One region of the Janibacter endophyticus genome, then DNA from elsewhere that is predicted to be linked to it. Evidence: predicted binding sites of a transcription regulator. Region 1 holds the regulator's gene; each other region holds the start of a gene.

Region 1 (7,244 bases):
GCCGTGGCAGGCATGGTCCCGGCACCGGGGAGCGCCCCGGTCCCGGCGGCCGGTGCCAGCGGCTGACCGGCGGCGTCGGTGCCCACGGCGCGACCGTGCGGGACCTGCCCCTGGGGGGACGCCTGGGCGGACTCGTCCTGCTTCTCGGCGACGACGCCGCGGGTGAGGCGACCGGCGACGAGACCGAGGACCGCGGCACCGGCGAGGAAGGCTCCGGGACGGTGACGGGCGTACCGCTTGACCTCGTCGAGGACGTCGCCGGGCTCCCGGTTCTCGAGCCAGTCGGCGATCTCTCGGGTCCGTCCGGAGAGCTGCTGGGCCAGATCGCCGCCGATGCCGGAGTCGGAGTGCTGAGCCATTCCGTCGAGGTCCTCGGCCAGTGTGCGCAGACCGCCCGAGGCCCGCTTCTGCTGGTCCGAGCTCTGGCTGGTGATCTCCGACCTCAGCTGGCGGTAGAGCTCCTTGATCTGCTGCTGGGTCTCGCCCGCGACGTGCTGCGCCTCGTTCTTGGCGGTCTCGGCGACCTGGCGGGTCCCCTCCTTCGCGTCCTGGGCGACGGAGGCGGCCTCCTCCTTGGCGACGTCCGTGGTCGCCGCCTCCTGCGTCCCGGGCGTCGTCGCCGGGCTGGTCTGGTCGTACGGTCCTGCAGACATGGGCAGTCCCCTTTGCTGTGTTGTCTCGACAAGTCGGGCCGACGGTGCCGGTCCGTGATGTCGACGCTAGTCAGGATCAGGCCCGATCGGGACGAGAGGAACTCACCCTTTAGGGCGTTGACCTGGGGAAACGGCATCGTCAAGGGGGTCGCGAGCGGACCTCGCGCGAAGGGGTCCGCCGGGGTTCCCCCTTCGCCGGTCGTCGATACTGGCCCGGTGACCTCCCCGACGACGACCGGACGGATGGCCGAGGCGGCCTCGATCGCCGAGATCCTCCGCGAGCGGCCGGCGCTCGTGCTGACCGGTGCCGGGATGAGCACGGCGTCGGGGATCCCGGACTACCGCGGCCCGGACGGCACCCGCAGGGTCACGCCGATGCATCTGTCGGAGTTCGTCGCGAGCAGTCAGGCGCGGCAGCGCTACTGGGCGCGCAGCTTCGTCGGGTGGCGGCGCTTCAGCGCTGCCCGGCCCAACGCCGCGCACCACCTCGTCACCGAGCTGCAGCAGCGTGGGGCGGTCGGCGGGGTCATCACGCAGAACGTCGACATGCTCCACCAGGCCGCGGGGACGACCGACGTCATCGACCTGCACGGCACGCTCGCCGAGGTCGTCTGCCTCACCTGCGGGGCGCGGGAGCGGCGGGTCGATCTCGACGAGAGGATGAGCTCGGAGAACCCGGGCTTCGACGCGGACAGCGATGAGATCCGCCCCGACGGTGACGTGCGGCTCGACCAGGTCGACGTCGACCGCTTCGTCGCGCCGCGCTGCCTGGGCTGCGGCGAGGACACGCTCAAGCCGGACGTCGTCTTCTTCGGGGGAGCGGTGGCCAAGCCCCTCGTCGAGCGCTGCTTCGCGCTGACCGACGCCGCGCCGAGCCTGCTCGTCCTCGGCTCGAGCCTGCAGGTGATGTCCGGGCTGCGCTTCGTGCGCCGGGCCGCGCGCAACGGCGTGCCCGTCGTGATCATCACGCGGGGGGCGACGCGCGGCGACGAGCTGGCGACCCACCGGCTCGACGGAGAGCTCGAGCCGGCACTGCGGGGTCTCCTCGACCGGCTCTGAGCCGCGCGGGTGTCAGACCCGGCGCAGGACCGCGGTGACCTTGCCAAGGATCGTCGCGTGGTCGCCGTCGATGGGGTCGAAGGCGGGGTTGTGCGGCATGAGCCAGACCTTGCCGTCGCGGCGCTTGAAGGTCTTGACCGTCGCCTCGTCGTCGAGCATGGCGGCGACGATGTCGCCGTTGTCGGCGGTGGGCTGCTGGCGGACGACGACCCAGTCGCCGTCGCAGATGGCGGCGTCGATCATCGAGTCGCCGACGACCTTGAGGAGGAAGAGGGCGCCTTCGCCGACGATCTGCCGGGGCAGCGGGAAGACCTCCTCGACGCTCTCCTCGGCGACGATCGGCACTCCGGCGGCGATCTGGCCCAGGACGGGCACATAGGTGGCGGCCGGGCGCTCGTCGCCGCTGCCGGTGACGTCGACGTCGTCGGGGGAGGCGCCGCCGCGGTAGCCGTGGAGGTCGTGAGTCGTCGCCGCGCCACCGTCGGCGGTGGCGGACGGGTCGGGGGAGACGACCTCGATGGCCCGGGGACGGTTGGGGTCGCGGCGCAGGTAGCCCTTGCGCTCGAGCGCGGTGAGCTGGTGGGCGACCGAGCTCGGGCTCGTGAGGCCGACGGCGTCGCCGATCTCGCGCAGGCTCGGCGGGTAGCCGCGGGTCGCGACGGCGCTGCGGATCACCTCGAGGACCTTGGTCTGGCGGGCGGTCAGCCCGTCGCCGTTGTCCCGAAGGGGGAGTGTGCGGATGTTGTCGTCACTCATGTCGACCCTCGCCGTCTCGTCCGTCTGGAGCGGCCGGCAACCCCGGAGACAACGGTGCGGATCAACGTTGTCGGTGGTCACTGGTTCGCTTCTGCGTGAGGCCGACGGTACGCCGTCGACCTCAGACAAATCAAACACATGTTCGAGCGTGTCTTGAACTTGATCGAACGCGTGTGCTAGACATCGTACAGACGTTCTATCGAACACCGGTTCGATCGACGACCAGGAGGAAGCCATGAGCGCAGCTGCTGCGACCACCATCACCCGTCACGCTGCCGGTGCCCGCGCACCCCGTCGCGCGGGTACGCTGCCGACGCGTCACCTCGTGTCCGTCCCGACCGGTGCTGCGGTGCCGACGCGCCTGCAGATCACCCGCCGCGGTCGCCTCGCGCTGACCGCGCTGGCGGCCGCTGCCCTCGTCACCACCGGTGTGGGTGTGGCCAACGCCGGGGCCGGCTCGCCGGCGGCGACCACCGTCACCGTGAGCTCGGGGGAGACCCTTGGCGAGATCGCCGTGCGGCACATGGCCGAGGTCCCGACCTCGGCCGCCGTCGCGCAGCTGCGCTCGGCGAACGGGCTGAGCACCCCCTTCGTCCACGCCGGCCAGCAGATCGTCATCCCGGCGCGCTGAGGCGGCACCAGACCTCCCGGGTCCCTCGACCCGACCCGGGGAAGCGGGCGGCGGCCGTACCCATCTGGGTGCGGCCGCTGTCGCGTCCCCGGGCGCTTCCCCCCGCTCTGCCGCCGCGTAGAGGGGATCTGCGCGCCGCGTCGAAGATCGACACGCCGGGGTCTTGCGTGCCTTGTGGTGCCCGTGTTCAAATAGCACTACATCTAGTGGTTACACGGTTGTCATTCGCCCACATGTAGTACACAGGGCGGAGACGGTTTTCCACCGCAGAGCCACGGATGTCCACAACAGACACGCCCCGATCCCCAGCTCCGTCCACAGGAGACCCGGGGTGAGAGCGGTGCGTCCTGCCCGCACGAGCTGTCCGAGGACCGAGAGGAGACCGGCCATGCACTGCCCCTTCTGCCGGCACACCGACTCCCGCGTCATCGACTCGCGCACCGCCGACGACGGGTCCTCGATCCGTCGTCGCCGCCAGTGCCCCGAGTGCAACCGCCGCTTCACCACGCTCGAGAGCGCCAGCCTCTCGGTCGCGAAGCGCTCGGGCGCATCGGAGCCCTTCAGCCGGGCGAAGGTCCTCGTCGGGGTCCGCAAGGCCTGCCAGGGCCGCCCGGTCACCGAGGACGACCTCGCGCTGCTCGCGCAGCGCGTCGAGGAGTCCGTCCGGGCCCAGGGCAGCGCCGAGATCGACGCCCACGAGATCGGGATGGCCATCCTCGGGCCGCTCCGTGAGCTCGACGAGGTCGCCTACCTCCGGTTCGCGAGCGTCTACCAGGGCTTCGAGTCCCTCGAGGACTTCGAGGCCGCGATCGGCGTCCTGCGCACCGAGCGGGACGCCCGCGAAAGCACCGACAGCGCCGGCACCCCGGCGCTCACCCCCTAGGCCCCCGGGTACCGACACGCGAGCGGGCTGTCGGTACCCGGTGAGACGTTGGGACGAACCCGCACCACAGCACCACCGCAGCACGAGCCACGAGCACCACAGACGACCGAGCACGACCTGAGAGAGGGACTCATGACCGAGACCGCCGGCAAGACCAGCGCACGTCGATCCGCGAAGAACCGCGGCATCACCGTCGACCGCATCTACACCACCGAGGGTGTCCACCCGTACGACGAGGTGACCTGGGAGAAGCGCGACGTCGTCCAGCAGAACTGGAAGACCGGCGAGACGATCTTCGAGCAGCGCGGCGTCGAGTTCCCCGACTTCTGGTCGGTCAACGCGAGCACGATCGTCACGACGAAGTACTTCCGTGGCGCCGTGGGCACGCCCGAGCGCGAGCAGGGCCTCAAGCAGCTCATCGACCGCGTCGTCCTCACCTACGTCAAGGCGGGCAAGGAGCACGGCTACTTCGCGACCGACGGCGACGCCGAGGTCTTCGAGCACGAGCTGACCTACGCCCTGCTCCACCAGGTCTTCTCCTTCAACTCCCCGGTGTGGTTCAACGTCGGCACCAAGAGCCCGCAGCAGGTCAGCGCCTGCTTCATCCTCTCGGTCGACGACTCGATGGACTCGATCCTCAACTGGTACAAGGAGGAGGGCTTCATCTTCAAGGGCGGCTCCGGCGCCGGCCTGAACCTCTCGCGCATCCGCTCCTCCAAGGAGCTGCTCTCCTCCGGCGGTACCGCCTCCGGCCCGGTCTCCTTCATGCGTGGCGCCGACGCCTCCGCGGGCACCATCAAGTCCGGTGGCGCGACCCGCCGCGCGGCGAAGATGGTCGTCCTCGACGTCGACCACCCCGACATCGAGGAGTTCGTCGAGACCAAGGCGCGCGAGGAGCACAAGATCCGCGCCCTGCGCGACGCCGGCTTCGACATGGACCTCGGTGGCGCCGACATCGTCTCGGTGCAGTACCAGAACGCGAACAACTCGGTGCGCGTCACCGACGAGTTCATGCGTGCCGTCGAGGAGGGCGCCGAGTTCGGTCTCACCTCGCGCATGGACGGCTCCGTCGTCTCCACGGTCGACGCCCGCGAGCTCATGGGCAAGATCGCCAAGGCCGCGTGGGAGTGCGCCGACCCGGGCATCCAGTACGACGACACGATCAACGACTGGCACACCAACCCCGAGACGGGGCGGATCACCGCGTCCAACCCGTGCAGCGAGTACATGTCCCTCGACAACTCCAGCTGCAACCTCGCCTCGCTCAACCTGCTGAAGTTCCTCCGCGACGACGACACCTTCGACGCCAAGACCTTCCAGGCCGTCGCCGAGCTCGTCATCACCGCGATGGACATCTCGATCTGCTTCGCGGACTTCCCGACCGACCCGATCGGCGAGACGACCCGCAACTACCGTCAGCTCGGCATCGGCTACGCCAACCTCGGCGCGCTGCTCATGGCGACCGGCCACGGCTACGACTCGGACGGCGGCCGCGCGCTCGCCGCCTCGATCACCTCGCTGCTCACCGGTGCCGCCTACAAGCGCTCCGCCGAGCTCGCCGGTGTCATCGGCCCGTACAACGGCTACGCCCGCAACGCCGACGCCCACAAGCGCGTCATGCGCAAGCACCAGGCGGCCAACGACCAGATCCGCACCATGCACACGATGGACAAGGACATCCACGCCTACGCCACCAAGGCGTGGGACGCGGTCGTCAAGGTGGGCGAGAAGCAGGGCTACCGCAACGCGCAGGCCTCCGTGCTCGCCCCGACCGGGACCATCGGCTTCATGATGGACTGCGACACGACCGGCATCGAGCCCGACTTCTCGCTCGTGAAGTTCAAGAAGCTCGTCGGTGGCGGCTCCATGCAGATCGTCAACCTGACGATCCCGCGGGCGCTCAAGAAGCTCGGCTACACCCAGGAGACCATCGAGGCGATCGTCGAGTACATCGCCGACAAGGGTCACGTCATCGACGCCCCGGGCCTGAAGACCGAGCACTACGAGATCTTCGACACCGCCATGGGCGCCCGGGCGATCAGCCCGATGGGTCACGTCCGCATGATGGCCGCGGTCCAGCCCTTCCTCTCCGGTGCGATCAGCAAGACCGTCAACCTCCCCGAGGAGGCCACGGTCGAGGAGATCGAGGACGTCTACATCCAGGGCTGGAAGATGGGCCTCAAGGCGCTCGCCGTCTACCGCGACAACTGCAAGGTCGGTCAGCCGCTCTCCGACGGCGGCTCCACCGCCAAGGACGCGAAGGACGCCAAGGAGGCGGGGGCCGCTGCGGTCGAGAAGGTCGTCGAGTACCGTCCGCTGCGTCGCCGCCTGCCCAAGCGCCGCACCTCGCAGACGACGTCCTTCGCCGTGGGCGGGGCCGAGGGCTACCTCACCGCCGGCACCTACGACGACGGCGAGCTCGGCGAGATCTTCCTGAAGTTCGGCAAGCAGGGTTCGACCCTGGCCGGCCTCATGGACGCCTTCTCGATCGCGATCTCCATCGCGCTGCAGCACGGTGTGCCGCTCGAGACCTACGTCGAGAAGTTCACCAACCTGCGCTTCGAGCCGGCGGGCATGACGGACGACCCGGACGTGCGGATGGCGCAGTCGATCATGGACTACGTCTTCCGTCGCCTCGCGCTGGACTACCTCGACTTCGACACCCGCTCGTTCATGGGGATCCACACCGCGGAGGAGCGGGCCCGCCAGCTCGAGACCGGCTCCTACGAGGCGTCCTCGGCGGACGAGGGCGAGGACGACTACGAGGACGAGCTCGAGTCCTACAGCCAGTCGGCTGCCCCGGCCGCCTCGAAGCCCGAGGCCAAGGTCGAGGAGCACGCCGACGAGGTGAGGTCCGGTGCCGGTGCCGCCTCCGCCCGTGAGGTGAGCAGCGAGATCCACAGCTCCGCCGAGCTCCTGGAGAAGTTCCAGGGCAAGACCGCGGACGCGCCGATGTGCATGACCTGCGGGACGAAGATGCGTCCGGCCGGCTCCTGCTACGTCTGCGAGGGCTGCGGCTCCACCAGCGGCTGCAGCTGAGCCCACGACGAAGGGCCTCGGCCGGGATCTCCCGGCCGAGGCCCTTCGTCATGCCTGGGGCCCGGAGGACCCGGCCGTCAGCACTCGCGCCTGATCAGCACTCGATGACGTTGACGGCGAGCCCGCCACGGGCGGTCTCCTTGTACTTGACCTTCATGTCGCGGCCGGTCTCGCGCATCGTCTTGACGACCTTGTCGAGCGAGACGACGTGGCTGCCGTCGCC
Region 2 (7,244 bases), 1.0 Mb from region 1:
GACGCTGCGGGGCGACTGAGCCCAACCCTGGGGGACGATGACGGACGCGAAGCCGTGCAGCGGCCTCGACCTCGAGGGTCTGGGCGGCGGTATCAAGGTCCGGTGGGTACCGGCAAGAAGCCGGCCTTCGTCTCGCGCGGCTGACCCCTCAGGTCTGGTCGCGCAGATATCGGCCGAAGTGGGGCACGGTGAAGGCGATCCGGCCCCGCTCGCCCGAGTAGATGAGGCCCTTCTTGAGCAGGGCGTCGCGCGCAGGCGAGAGCGACTGCGGCTTCTTGCCGAGATGGGCGGCGACCTCCGAGGTGGCGACGGACTCGATCTCGTCGAGAGGTGCCACCCCTTCGTCCCCCTGCGCCGCGGCGTCCGACACGGCGGCCGCGACCTCCGCCATCGCCCGCAGGTACTCGCGCTCACCCGGTGTCGCGCGCTCGAAACGTGACCCGAAGAAGCCGACGGCCAGCTCGGCCTCTGCCTCCGGCGCCGCGACCGCGACGTCGTCGGCGGTGATCGGTGAGCGGGGAGCCTTGTCCCACACGGACTTCCCGTACGCCTGGATGAAGTAGGGGTAGCCACCGGTGGCCGCGTAGAGAGCGTCGAGGGCGGCCGGCTCGAACTCGGCGCCCTCGTCGTCGGCCGGGGTGGTGAGGGCGCGGTCGGCGGCCTCGCGCGGGAGCCGGTCGATGCGGACGTAGCGGAAGAGCCGCTCGGAGTACGACTTGCTCGCCGAGAGGACCGCGGGCAGGTGCGGCAGGCCAGCGCCGACGACGATGACAGGCAGCCCGGACTGGCTGATCTCGTGGCACGCGGCGCACAGCGCCGAGACGTCCTCGGGACCGAGGTCCTGCATCTCGTCGATGAAGATCGCGATCCCCCGGCCAAGGTCGGCGGCCAGCCCGCCCGCGTCGGTGAGCAGCTCGACGAGGTCGATCTCGATGTCGCCGGAGTCGGCGCGACCCTTGACGGCCGGGGCGTCGATGCCGGGGTTCCACGTGTCGCGGAGCTTGGTGCCGGGGGCGGCGTCGCGCTGGGCGAAGGCCTTGATGACGCCGAGGACGTGGTCGACCTCGTCGGTCTGGCTGTGCCCCAGCTCGCGGACAGCCTGGTGGAGCGCACTGGCGAGGGGGCGGCGCAGGCGCTGGTCGGGGCGGGCCTCGAGCTTGCCGGTCCCCCACCTCGCGCGGACGGCGGCGCTGCGGAGCTGGTTGAGCAGGACCGTCTTGCCGACACCACGAAGACCGGTGAGGACGAGGCTGCGGTCGGGTCGTCCGGCGGCGACCCGCCGGAGCACGACGTCGAAGGTCTGCAGCTGGTCGTCGCGGCCCGCGAGCTCGGGGGGTCGCTGGCCGGCGCCGGGGGCGTAGGGGTTGGTGATCGGGTCCACGATCGGACCGTATCCCGATGTCTAGGCCGGATCGGATATTTGCGTAGCGAGTCGGATTGACGGGGTGTGAGCACCCGGTCGTCCACAGGGGGCGGGTCGCGGGGGTGTGTCTCCACAGGGCGAAGGGGGGTGAGTCGACGTTGTCAGTAGTCGAACGTATGTTCGACTCATGGCAGCCGCACCGCACCTCGTCGACCCGCAGGATGACCCTGCCGGCGGTGTGTGCGGCGAGCTCAACGCCGGCCTCGACCGGCTCGACGCGGACCTCGACGCGCTCGCCCGGGCCGAGGGTGTCACCGCGAGGCACCTCGGTGCAGTGATGCACGAGCTGACCCGCCTCGTGAACCGGACGCACGCGCTGCACGACAAGGGTGCGGCCATCGCCGACCAGATCGACGTCGCGTCGCGCACCGGTGCACGGTCGACCGGGCAGTGGCTCGCACGGGTGACGAACTCCGACCCACGGGCTGCGCACCGGCAGGCGAGCCGTGCCGCGGCAGCGGGGCTCGGCGTGCCGTCCGCATCCCGGGAGGAGCCGGGACTGGAGCTCGTCGGGCCGGACGACGGCCGGACCGGTGGCGACGGGTCCGACGGGGACGGGGCGGGTGGCGACGGGGCCCGCGGGCAGACGGTCACTCCGACCGGCCGAGCGCAGCTGGCCGGCGAGATCTCACGCGAGCACGTCGAGGTCATCCAGCACACGATGGCCGCCCTGCCCTCGACCGTGACCGAGGAGGCACGCGCCGGGTGCGAGGCGGAGCTCGTCGCACTCGCGGTCGGTCACTCGCCGCGCGACCTGCGGCAGCTCGCCCGGCGGGTCCTCGAGCGGGTCGGCACGGCCGAGGAGCAGGTCGACGCCCACGAGCACGACCAGGTGGCCGCCCAGGAGGAGCGCGCGTGGGAGAGATCGTCATTCTGGGTCCGTGACAACGGTGACGGGACGATGCACGGACAGTTCACGGTGCCGACCCTTGCCGGCCAGGCGCTCAAGACGATCCTCGACGCGATGTCGTCGCCTCGCCGCGCGGGCACGGGTGGGCGTGACGTCGGGCAGGCTGGCTCCACCGTCCCCAGGGAGCTGCCGGCATGGCTGGACACCTCCCTCGACCCGCGCACTCGCCAGCTGGCACGCCAGCAACGGCAGGGCCAGGACCTCGCGACCCTGCTCACCCACCTGCCGACCGACCACCTCCACGACAAGACCGCTGCCACGGTCCTCGTCACGACGCGCCTCTCGGACCTGCAGGACGTGACAGGGCGCGTGGGCAGCACCGCCGACGGCGAGCCGCTCACGGCCGGTCAGGTCCGGCAGATCGCCTGCCAGGCCGGAGTGGTCCCGGTCGTGCTCGGCAGCGAGTCCCAGCCGCTGGACCTCGGGCGGCAGGCCCGCTTCTTCACCGCCGTCCAACGCGCTGCGCTCGCCCTGACCTACACGACCTGCGCGGCCGATGGCTGCGACATCCCCTTCGGCTGGACCGAGACCCACCATCTCCAGCCCTGGACGGCGGGCGGTCGCACCGACCTCGCCAACGCGGTGCCCCTCTGCGGTCACCACCACCGAGCTCTTGACCGCGGCTACGAGCACACTGTTCGTCGAGCCGGTCGGCAGGTCGTCATCGAGCTCGCGCGACGACGGACGTAGAGGAGCGCCACCGATGAGCGCGGCCCCTGGGGCTGGCCGGCCACCCGACGACGCACGAGGATGCATCTCATGACCCAGTGGACGCTCGACGACGTGGCTCGCATGCGGCTGCTCTCCCAGCGCCTCGTCGGCGGAGCCGGAGGGACCACGGGAGCTACGGCGCACCTGGGTCCGCTGGCGACTCCGACCGAGGTGGTGCGCCATCTCACCTGCACGCAAGCGCAGGACCTGCCGGGCTCGACGACCTCGATCGCCCTCCGGACGAGGGGCCGGTCGCTCACCGAGGTGCACGCGGCGTACGACGCGGGCGAGATCGTCCGGTCGTGGCCGATGCGCGGGACGCTCTTCGCCGTCGCCGCCGAGGACCTCCGGTGGATGCTGTCGCTGACCGCGGTGCCGGTGCTGCGCTCGACGACCAAGCGCCGTACGGAGCTGGGGCTGACCGACGAGATGCTCGAGCGCTCCGAGAAGGTCGCCCGGGCGCAGATCCCCCAGGACGGCATGACGCGGGGCGACCTGCTCGCCGCCTGGACCGAGGCCGGCCTCCCCGTCGAGGGCGGGCGCGGGTACCACCAGATCTTTCACCTCGCGGTCCGGGGCGTCATCTGCCAGGGCCCGGTGCGGGCGACGAAGGGCGGGGCGTCCGAGCAGCTCTTCGTCCTCAACGAGCGATGGATCGGCGGGCGGGCTCGCGAGCTGGCGCGGGAGGAGGCGGTGGCGGAGTGGTTCGAGCGCTACGTCCGCAGCCACGGTCCGGTCTCGGACAAGGAGTTCCTCTGGTGGACCAAGCTGCTGCGCCGGGACCTGGCTCCGGTGCTGGCCGATGTGACCAGCCAGCTGGCGTCGATCGAGGTCGGCGGCGTGACGCTGCGGGTCGACCCGGCAGTCCTCGAGGCGTACGGCACCCAGGCGAAGGGAGCGGCTCGGCGGGCGACCATGGCGCCCCTGCTGCTGCCGGGCTTCGACGAGATCGTCCTCGGCTACGGGGACCGGTCCGCGGTGATGACCGCCGAGCAGGAGAAGGGTCAGGTCGTCCCGGGCAAGAACGGCTTCTTCCGACCGACGCTTGTCCACCGCGGGCGAGCGCTCGGGACCTGGACGCGGCCGAAGACGCGGGGTGCCACCGTCGAGGTACTGCCCTTCGAGGGCGACCTGCCCGCCGCGGTGCGGCGTTCCCTGCCGCGCCTCACCCGCGACCTGCCGACCATCTGACCACTGAGGTGCGAGCACCCTCGCCCTGATGACCCCGGATGGTCGCTGAGGTGCGAGCGCCCGCGAGGGCGCGAGCCTCGAAGGGTCAGCGCAGCGGGTCGAACGGCGCGAGGACCTCGTCGCGACGCCCTGTGGCGATCTGCTCGGCGAGCAGTCGACCGGTGGCCGGACCGAGGCTGATCCCCCACATGCTGTGACCGCCGGCGACGAAGACCCGCGACGACCTCGTGGCACCGACGAGCGGGAGCCCGTCGATGGTGCAGGGCCGCGAGCCGACCCACTCGTCCTCGCGGTGGTCGAGGTCCGCGCCGCGAAGCAGCGGGCGGGCCGCCTCGACCATGGCCTTGATCCGGCGCTGGTCGAGCGCCTCGTCCGGGCGGCGGAACTCCATCATCCCGGCGACCCGCAGCCGGTCCCCGACCGGCGTCATCGCGAGGCGCGCGGCCGGCAGGTAGACGGGACCGTGCGGGGTGCGGTCCACCGCGACGCTGAAGGAGTAGCCGCGACCGGCCTGGACGACCTTCTTCACCCCGAACTGGCGGGCGTGCTGCCCGAGCCACGCACCCGTGGCGAGCACGACGGAGTCGAAGGACTCGGCCCAGCCGCGCGTCCCACGGAGCACGACCTGGGTGCCCTGCTCCTCGACGCCCATGATCTCCAGCCCGGTCTCGAGCCGGCCGCCGCGCGCGACGAAGGACTCGGCGAGCGAGCGCATGAAGGCACCGGGGTCGATGTATCGCTGACCCTTGAGCAGCAGCCCGGCGCCGATCTCGTCGCTGAGCACGGGCTCGATCTCACGAGCCTCGTCACCGGTGATGACCTCGAAGTCCATGTCCTGCCCGGCGCCCTTGATGTGCTCGAACTCCTCGAGGAGCACGGTCCGCTCGGCCTCGCTGCGGTACCCGGCGATGAAGGAGCGCGCCTCGCGCGTCGGCTCGGCGACGCCGCCGGCCGTGAGGTCGTCGAAGGCCGAGAAGGCCAGGCCGTTGATCCCGACGAGCGCGGCCATGTTGCGGCGCCAGGCGGCGTTCGTCGCGTTGCGGGTGAAGCCGGCGACGAAGCGGGCAAGGTTGGTGTCGGCCTTCGGCGGGACGTAGACCGGCGAGCTCGGCGACATGACTGCCTTGATGCCGTAGCGCAGCACCGCCGGGTCGGGCAGCGGCGTCGTCAGGCCGGGGGTGAGCCACCCGGCGTTGCCCCATGACGACCCGGCGGCCACCCCGGTGCGGTCGATGACGGTCACCTCGACGCCGTGCTCCTGGAGGAACCAGCCGGTCGCGAGACCGACCATGCCGGCGCCGACGACGGCGACGTGCTGGGGGCGAGGCTGCGGGGAGGTGCTCATCATCGTCCTTGAGGGGAGGAGTGCGTGCGGAGGTCGGCGGGCCCGCCGACAGCAGGCGATCGCCCCATCGTCCTCGCTCCGCTCGGGGGGTGCGCTGTCGCGTGTCACAGAGATCTGCGATCCACGTTGTTGCTTCGTCACAGTCGCTGCTGTCAGAGTCGTCCCGTGGAGAGCACCCTGCCCGCAGGTCACGGCCTGTCGCTGAGCCAGGTCGTCGCCCGGCTCGGGGGCCTCGCCGAGGTCGTCCCCGGCGACGCTGGCGAGCCGCTCGACCCGGTCGTCGAGGACGTCACCCTCGCCGAGCCGGGCGAAGGGGTGGGCGTCGCGGGCGACATCGTCCTCGGCCTGGGCGTCAGTACGGCCGACGCAGCCCGGGCGATGGTCGGGTCGGCCGCGGCCCGGGGCATCGAGGTCGTGGCCCTGCGACGCTCGCTGACCCGTGACGCGAGCGGGCTCGCGCAGAGCGCCCGAGAGCAAGGAGTCACGGTCGTCGCGTTCGCCGACGACGCGAGCTGGGCCCACCTCGCCTGGCTGCTCCGCGAGATCCTCGACCGGGCCGCCACCCACCCGAGCACGGACCGCGCCCCGGGCGACGACCTCCTCGCGCTCGCCGACGCCTGCACGGCGATCCTCGGGGCGCCGGTGACGATCGAGGACACGCGCTCCCGGGTCGTCGCCTACTCCGAGCTGCACGACGGGGTGGACCCGGTCCGGGTCTCGACGATCCTCGGCCGGCGGGCGCCGGCGGCGACGGTGGCGTCGCTGCGCTCGCGTGGGGTCTTCCGTCACCTTGCCCGCTCGACCGACCCCCTCTTCGTCCCGGCGGCACCCGACAGCCCGCTCGGCGCGCGTCACATCATCCCGGCGCGGGTCGGCGACGAGTGGGTCGGCTCGATCTGGGCGGTCGTGGACGCACCACTCCCCCCGGACCGGCTCGCACGCGCCCGCGACCTCGTCCGTCTCGTCTCGCTCCACCTCCTGCGGCTGCGCACCGAGGCCGAGGTCGGGCGGCGGCTCGTCGAGGAGCGCGTCCGCGCCGCGATCGGCGGCGAGGCCACCGCCGCCACGAACCTGCCCGCCGCGCCGTGGCGGGCGGTCGTCCTGGGGGTCGATCCCGACGGCACCCTCGAGAGCGGCCTCACCCTGTGGGAGTCGGTCCTGCGCCGCAGCTCGTGGCGCCAGCCCCTCATCGCGGGGGTCGAGGGCGACGTCGTCGCGGTGGTGGCGCACCCCGGGCCCGGCACCCCCGTCGAGCCAGGGTCGTGGCCATGGCTGAGCCGGGCGGTCAGCGACGTCGCGACCCGCCAGCCCTGGGCCATCGCAGCGGCAGGCGACCCGACGAGCGAGGTGGCCGGTCTCGCCGCGTCGCTCGCCACTGCTCGCGAGCTCGCGGCCCTCATGTCGGCGGGGACCCTCCCCGGACCCGTCACGACGAGCGAAGAGGGGTGGGCCGAGCTGACGGTGAGCCGTGCGGTGGCCGCCGGCGCGACCCCTTCGTCGACGGACGCGATCGCCGGCCTCGAGCCGACCCTCATCGCGACCCTCCGGGTCTGGCTGGACCACCCGGCCCACCCGCGGGCTTGCGCCGAGGCCCTCCACGTCCACCCCAACACCGTGCGCTACCGGATCGCCCGGGTGCGCGAGGCTCTGGGCGTCGACCTCGA
Region 3 (7,244 bases), 190 kb from region 1:
CGCGACCCGGATGCCGTAGCCGGAGCCGTCGGGCAGCGCCGGGTCGACCGGCCCGCGGTCGTGCCCGGCGAGGTCGGCGCCGACCCGCTCGACGCGGTACTCCCCCGTGCTCGCGTTGACGTCGACGGGCAGCACGGTGATGCCGAGCGAGCGGGCGTCGTCGAGGATGAGCCGCTTGGGGTACATGCCGGGGTCGTGGGTGAGCACCCCGGCGAGGAAGGCCGCCGGGTGGTGGGTCTTGAGCCAGGCCGACTGGTAGGTCGGCATGGCGAAGGCGGCCGCGTGCGCCTTGCAGAAGCCGAAGGAGGCGAAGGCGGCGAGCACCGACCAGATCCGGTCGACGTCGTCGGGGGCGTAGCCGCGGGCGAGCGCGGCGGGACGCCACCACGCCTCGATGCGGTCCTGCCCGTCACGGCCCCCCATGGTCCGCCGCACCTCGTCGGCCTGCGCCAGGCTCACGCCGGTCGTCTCGGCGATGATCTGGAGCATCTGCTCGTGGAAGACGACGACCCCCTCGGTCTCGGCGAGCGCGTCGACGAGGCTGGGGTGGAGCAGGTCGGGCGTCGACCATCCGTGCCGGGCCTCGAGGAAGGGTCGGATCATGTCGGACTTCACCGGGCCGGGGCGGAAGAGGGAGATGTCGACGACGAGGTCCTCGAAGGCGACCGGGCCGAGCTTGCCGATGAGCTCGCGCTGACCGGGGCTCTCGATCTGGAAGCAGCCGAGGGTGCGCGTCGTGCGGATCATCCGGAAGGTCGCCTCGTCGTCGAGCGGCACGTCGCCCCGGTCGTCGAGGTCGATCTGCTGCCCGTCGACCCGCTCGACCTCGCGGACGGCGTAGGCCATCGCCGACTGCATGCGGATGCCGAGCACGTCGAGCTTGAGCAGGCCGAGCACCTCGACGTCGTCCTTGTCGAACTGGCTCATGGGGAAGCCGAGCCAGCTCGACTCGACGGGGGTCCGGTCGAGCAGCCCGGCGTCGGAGAGGACGACCCCGCACGGGTGCAGCGCGATGTGGCGGGGCAGCCCGTCGAGCCGCTCGACGAGCTCGAAGAGGGTCCGCAGGCGGGGGGTGCCCAGGCCCCGGCTGCGCAGCTCGGGGAGCTCCTCGAGGGCGGAGCGGACGTCACGGGCACGGATGTGCGGGAAGGACTTCGCGATCTCGTCGACCTCGCCGGGGGTCATGCCGAGCGCGGCGCCGACGTCGCGGATCGCGTGCCGCGCCTTGTAGGTGTCCATCATCGAGACGCAGGTGACCCGCTCGCGCCCGAAGCGTTCGAGGATCAGCTCGTAGATCTCGGTGCGCCGGGCGGACTCGACGTCGATGTCGATGTCGGGCAGCTCGGCGCGCAGCGGCGAGCAGAAGCGCTCCATGAGCAGGCCGTAGCGGATCGGGTCGATGGCGCTGATGCCGAGGAGGTGGTTGACGAGGCTGCCGGCGCCCGAGCCGCGAGCGGCGACCCGTACCCCCGCCTCGGTGATGAGGTCGACGACGGTGGCGACGGTGAGGAAGTACGTGGGGTAGCCGAGGGTGTCGATGACCCGCAGCTCCTCGTCGAGCCGGGCGTGCACCCGGGCGAGGAGTGCGTCGTCGGCGCCAGGGTAGCGCCGGCCGACGGCGGCCCGGCAGCGCTGCGTGAGCACCGCCATCGGGTCCTCGTCGGCCGCGATGCCGAGCACGGACGCCTCGGGCAGGTGGACCCGGCCGATGCCGAGGTCGTGCCGGGGGTCCTGGGCGCACTCGGCCGCGGTCGCGAGGGTGTCGGCGAGGAGCCGCTCGCCGCGCTGCCGGGCGCTCTCGCCGGGGCGACCCGCTCCCCGGCCGATCCCGGCGGCGGCGGCCCGGTGCGCCACCCGTGTCATCGTCGGGGTGCTCGCGAGGTGCCCGGCGTCGCTCACCCGGTCGAGGTGACGCGTGTCGAGGACGACGAGCCGGCGGGTGGCGTCGAGCACGTCGGCGACGACGCTGTCGGCCGGGTCGAGGTGTCGGACCGCTCCGGTGAGCACGGCCCGCACCCGGGCGGCGTCGGCGAGTGCGAGCAGGAGCGCGGCGTGGCCGGTCGAGGCGGGCGTGCCGGCGGGTCCGCCGTGGTCGACGACCTCGACGACCACCCCGTCGCGGCCGAGCAGCCCGACCCAGCGGCGCAGCCGGCTCATCGCCTCGTCGGGCCGTCGGGCGAGCAGGGCCCGCCCGACGTCGGAGTCGGGGCCGAGGAGGACGACGAGCGGTGAGCGCTCCCCCTCGGGCCCGCGGGCGTGCCGGGCGATCGTCGCCGCCTCGACGTCGGCCTGCCCGCGCTCGCCGACGAGGTGCGCCTCGCTCACGAGACGGCACAGGCGGGCCCAGCCGAGGGCGTGCGGCACCCCGGCGCCGGCGCCCCGGGCCAGCACGGTGACCCGGGGGTGGCGCGGGTCGACGCTCGCCCCGCCCCGCACCGGGGTGCGCGAGGTCGTCGGCGGGGTCGGGCCGCTGCCCGGCCGGACGGCGAGGTCGACACCGAGGAGCGGCTCGATGCCCGCGGCCGCCGCAGCCCGGACGTGCCGGACCGCGCCGTAGAGCCCGTCGCGGTCGGTGAGCGCCAGCCACCGCTGCCCGTGCTCGGCGGCCCGGGCGACGAGCGCCTCGGGCGTCGCCGTGCCGTGCCGCAGGGAGTAGCCGGAGGCGACCCGCAGGTGGGCGAAGGGGGACCCGCCGGCGGCTGTCGTCGGGTCGCCGACGGTGCGCGCGGCCCCGGTCACGACGCCCGCGCCCCTCCCGCGGGACGCAGGCTGGTCAGGCTCACCGGGACGAGCGTCGCCGGCAGGCTCGGCGCGGGCAGCCCGAGCGTCGCCGCCGCGACGAGGAGGAAGTCCTCGCCGGCGCGCAGCAGGTCGTCGAGCCCCCGGACGTCCTGCGGGGGCTGTGCATAGGCCCGGGCGAGATGGTCGGCCCGCTCGGCGAGCTCGGGCGCGATCCGGGCCAGGGCCTCCCACGGGCAGCCCGGCCGCTCACCAGCAGCACCGAGCGCCCCCGGTCGGCCCCGGGCCGCGAGGACCGCGGCCGCGACCTGCAGCGTCCCCGCGCGGGTCGCCGCGAGCCGCTCCGGCGCCGAGCGGACCCAGTGCGCCTCGGTGAGGGTGTCTGCGGCCGCGGCGAACAGACGGGTCACCTCGTCGATCTGCCTCATCGTCATCACCCTCAGTCCTGGGTGCGCACGAGCGACCAGACGGGTGCCGCCGGCGCCGTCGAGGCCGTGGAGGCCGTCGAGGCCGCGCACGGGTCGAGGAGCAGGTCGTAGATGCCCTCGGCACCCGAGCGGCCGGCCTGGGCGGCGACCCGCCACACCTGGCGCGGCGCACCCGCGACGTCGAGCGGCACTCCCTCGGCGGTCGCCCGCCACCAGGCGGAGCGCTCCTGCCAGTGGTCGACGACGGAGGTCACCCGGTAGACCCGGCCCCGCCACAGGAAGACCCGGGGCTGCCCCCCTTCGCCCTCACCGTCCGGCGCGGCTGCCGCCTGCACCTCGATCGTCTCGCCGACTCGACGCGTCATGACCTCGTCCTCTCACTGACGGACAGGTCGCCGGGCTCGACCCCCACCGACGCTCACCTGATCGAACACCTGTTCGACGAGAGAGACGGTAACCCAGATCGGCGACAGCCGACAACGGCGGTCGGGACGGGCGGTCAGGCCCAGACGTGGGAGAGGTTCTCGAGCACCTCGAGGCTTGCGGTGGAGCGGTTCATCGTGATGATGTGCAGCCCCGGCGCGCCCTCGGCGAGCATCCGCTCGGAGAGCTCCGTGGCGATCTCGACACCCACCGCGCGCACCGCGGCGGAGTCGTCGCCGACGGCCTCGAGCCGCGAGACGACCCGCTCCGGCAGCGGGGTGCCCATGAGCAGCGCCATCCGCTGGATCATCTTGACGCTCGTCACCGGCATGACGCCCGGCGTGATCGGCAGGTCGCGGCGGGCCGCGACGGCGTCGCGCAGCCGCAGGTAGGAGTCGGCGTCGAAGACCATCTGGGTCACGGCGAAGGTCGCGCCCGCGTCCGCCTTGCGGACGAGAGTCTCGATGTCCTCCTCGAGCGAGGCCGAGCTCGGGTGCACGTCGGGGAAGGCGGCGACCCCGACCTCGAAGCCTCCGACGTCACGGATGAGCGCGACGAGCTCGTCGGCGTGGTCGAGTCCGCCGGGGTGCGCGACCCACTCCCCTCCCGGGTCGCCGGGCGGGTCGCCGCGCAGGGCGAGGACATGGTCGATGCCCGCGTCCCGGTAGCCCGCGAGCACGGTGCGCAGGTCGTCGGTGGTCTGCGAGACGCAGGTGAGGTGGGCCATCGCGGTGAGCGAGGTCCGGCGCCCGATCTCCTCGGTGATCCGCAGCGTGCGGTCCTGGCTCGAGCCGCCCGCGCCGTAGGTCACCGAGACGAAGTCCGGGGCGAAGGGCTCGAGGCGCTCGATGGCCTCCCAGAGCACCGCCTCGCCGGCGTCGTCCTTCGGCGGCATGAACTCGAAGCTCACGGAGGGTCGCGGGGCGGCCAGCCGTTGGGGGATCGTGCCGCGGGACGTGCCGCCCGCGATCCCGGTGAGAGCCTGCGTGGTCATGGCGGGGACGATAGCCCGCAGGCCGGACCGTAGGCTTGCCGTATCCGCTGGTGAGACCAGAGATGTGCGTCACCCGCCGTGACGTGAGCCCGAGGAGACCGATCGCCGTGCCCGACCCCTTCGCCCACGACCTGCGGGGCCGGATCCAGGCACAGCTCGACTCCGAGCTCGCCCGCCAGCAGCGCCACCTCGACGAGATGGGCCCCGACGTCACCGACCTCACCGAGGCGATCACCGCGCTCGTCCGGGGCGGCAAGCGGCTGCGGGCCGCCTTCGCCTACTGGGGCTACCGCGCCGGCGGCGGCGCGGACGGGCAGGTCCCGGTCGCCCTGGCCGCGGCGATGGAGCTCTTCCAGGCCGCCGCCCTGCTCCACGACGACGTCATGGACGACTCCGACACCCGCCGCGGCGCGCCCGCCGCTCACCGCGCCCTCGCGTCCGCGCACGCCGAGCGGGGCTGGCGGGGCGACCCCGACCGTTTCGGCCTCGCCGGCGCGATCCTCTCCGGCAACCTCTGCCTCGACTGGTGCGACGACCTCGTCGTCCGGGCCGGCCTGCCCGCCGACCGGCTCGCGGCCGCGTGGGAGGTGCTCGAGCGGATGCGCACCCAGCTCATGGCCGGCCAGTTCATCGACGTCGTCGAGTCGATGCAGCCGTGGTCGGCGGCCACGGGCGAGGAGCGGGTCGAGCGGGCCCGCCGCGTCCTGCGCTACAAGAGCGCGAAGTACTCCATCGAGCACCCGCTGCTCATCGGCGCGGCCGCCGCCGGCGCCGACCCGACGACGCGGGACGCGCTGTCGGGCTACGGGCTCGCGCTCGGCGAGGCCTTCCAGCTGCGCGACGACCTCCTCGGGGTCTTCGGCGACCCGGACGAGACGGGCAAGCCGGCCGGCGACGACCTCCGCGAGGGCAAGCGCACCGTGCTCGTCGCGCTCGCCTGGCTCGGTGCCGACGCGGCGGACCGTGGCCGGATCGAGGGCTGGCTCGGCGACCCGGGCCTCGACGAAGGGGGTGTCGCCGGCTTCCGCGAGATCCTCACCTCGAGCGGTGCGGTGGACGAGGTCGAAGGGGAGATCGCTCGCCTCGTCGAGTCGTCCCGGGCTGCGCTGGCCGAGCTCGAGGGCCGGGCCGACGTCCCGGCCGAGGCGGTCGAGACCCTCGGCTCGCTCGTCGACCTCGCGACCGCCCGCACCGCCTGAGGAGACGGGGAGAGCGTCAACAACGGGGTGGTCCACCTCTGACTGGACGTGCCCCGGTCGGTGCCGTCAGAGCGCCTCTTCCATGGCCCGCCGGCGCACCTCGGTCTTGAAGCCCGCCCGGATCGCCTCGACCGGCGTCGGTCCGCCGGGCAGGGTCTCGTCCCGGGTGAAGAGCCACTCGATGATCTCATCGTCGCTCATGCGCGCGTCGGCGAGGACGGTGAAGGTCCCGCGCAGCGCGGGCAGCGGACCCTCCTCGTCGAGGAAGGCGGCCGGCACGCTGATCACCCTGCGCTCCCCCACCCGCGCAGCGAGGAGGTCGCGGTCCTCGAGGAGCCGGCGGACGTCGGTCAGCCGGATGCCGAGGCGCTCGGCGAGGTCGGGGACGGTCAGCCACTCGCCGACGAGGGTCTCGAGGTCGGTCGACCCGACCGACGGGTCCGAAGGGGTGCGGGGCGTCTGCTCGGTGCTCACGGTCCCAGTCTCACCCACCAGCGCCACGCCGCGGGCACGGCACGGCACGGAGCGGATGTCCCGGCGCGGAGGCGGACTGTCCGGTAACGTCTCGACGCGACCACACACGTTGCACCAGCATCACCCGTCACACCCGTCACGTCCCCGACCCGCCCGGGTCGCCCCGCCGGTGGTTACCCCTTCGCCTCCCGGCGCTCCCCGAGGGCACCCCGGCCAGAGGAGAACAACCCATGGTCCTGCCGATCGTCGTCCCCCCTGCCACGACACCGCCGACCCTCGACCTGCCGCAGGCACCCGCCGCCGCCCACAGCGAGGAGAAGGCCGGCCGGACGCACACCGTGCGCGCCGGCGAGACGCTCTCCGGCATCGCCGAGCGCTACGGCACCACGGTCGCAGCGCTGCGCAGCCGCAACCACGTGAACGGCTTCATCCACCCCGGGCAGAAGCTGAAGATCCCCGGTGCCGCGCGCTCCGCCGGCGCCAAGAAGAAGCCGGCTCGCACCACGAAGACCCGCAGCTACACGGTCCGCTCCGGCGACACGCTCTCGGGCATCGCCACCCGTCACCGGATGAGCCCGGCCCGGCTGGCCTCGCTCAACGGGATCTCCACCGGCTCCTTCATCCACCCGGGGCAGAAGCTCCGGGTCAACGGCTCCGCGGCCAAGCCCGCGAAGCGCCCCGTCTCCCGGACGAGCGGCGCCCGGCACACCGTCCGCGCCGGCGAGACCCTCTCCGGCATCGCCGACCGGTACCGGATGTCGCTCGCCCGGCTGGCCAAGATCAACGGGGTCTCCTCGAGCTCCTTCATCCACCCGGGGCAGAAGCTCAAGGTCTCCGGGACGGCGAAGAAGGCGGTCGCGAAGAAGAGGTCCACGGCCAAGAAGAAGCCCGCCTTCAGCCACAACACCTTCGCCGGCCGGACCTACCCCAGCTCGATCGTCAACGCGGCCTCGCGCAACCGGGCGACGCTCGCGAAGCGCTCCGTGC

What was found. Region 1 encodes LexA, which represses DNA repair genes until DNA is damaged. Its sites were predicted from a motif close to TCGAACANNTGTTCGA; they were not measured.
Region 2: JNO54_RS02860 (HNH endonuclease signature motif containing protein) is a predicted target of LexA. The motif match lies at 1,532-1,547, and genes of this name have one in related genera.
Region 3: JNO54_RS08705 (DUF6504 family protein) is a predicted target of LexA. The motif match lies at 3,594-3,609, and genes of this name have one in related genera.

The regions. Positions count from the first base shown of each region.
Region 1 covers NZ_JAFEJG010000004.1:1,609,965-1,617,208, forward strand. Annotated here, with positions in the region: gene JNO54_RS07800 (hypothetical protein) at 1-653, opposite strand, end outside; gene JNO54_RS07805 (NAD-dependent protein deacetylase) at 771-1,712, shown strand; gene lexA (transcriptional repressor LexA) at 1,725-2,468, opposite strand; gene JNO54_RS07815 (LysM peptidoglycan-binding domain-containing protein) at 2,704-3,099, shown strand; gene nrdR (transcriptional regulator NrdR) at 3,488-3,982, shown strand; gene JNO54_RS07825 (vitamin B12-dependent ribonucleotide reductase) at 4,115-7,021, shown strand; gene JNO54_RS07830 (L-serine ammonia-lyase) at 7,116-7,244, opposite strand, start outside.
Region 2 covers NZ_JAFEJG010000004.1:583,867-591,110, reverse strand. Annotated here, with positions in the region: gene JNO54_RS02870 (ADP-dependent NAD(P)H-hydrate dehydratase) at 1-19, shown strand, start outside; gene JNO54_RS02865 (ATP-binding protein) at 149-1,381, opposite strand; gene JNO54_RS02860 (HNH endonuclease signature motif containing protein) at 1,551-3,023, shown strand; gene JNO54_RS02855 (winged helix DNA-binding domain-containing protein) at 3,093-4,235, shown strand; gene JNO54_RS02850 (NAD(P)/FAD-dependent oxidoreductase) at 4,321-5,583, opposite strand; gene JNO54_RS14880 (PucR family transcriptional regulator) at 5,746-7,244, shown strand, end outside.
Region 3 covers NZ_JAFEJG010000004.1:1,803,949-1,811,192, reverse strand. Annotated here, with positions in the region: gene JNO54_RS08715 (DNA polymerase III subunit alpha) at 1-2,739, opposite strand, end outside; gene JNO54_RS08710 (SAV_6107 family HEPN domain-containing protein) at 2,736-3,167, opposite strand; gene JNO54_RS08705 (DUF6504 family protein) at 3,179-3,532, opposite strand; gene metF (methylenetetrahydrofolate reductase [NAD(P)H]) at 3,667-4,584, opposite strand; gene JNO54_RS08695 (polyprenyl synthetase family protein) at 4,635-5,783, shown strand; gene JNO54_RS08690 (Rv2175c family DNA-binding protein) at 5,850-6,257, opposite strand; gene JNO54_RS08685 (LysM peptidoglycan-binding domain-containing protein) at 6,488-7,244, shown strand, end outside.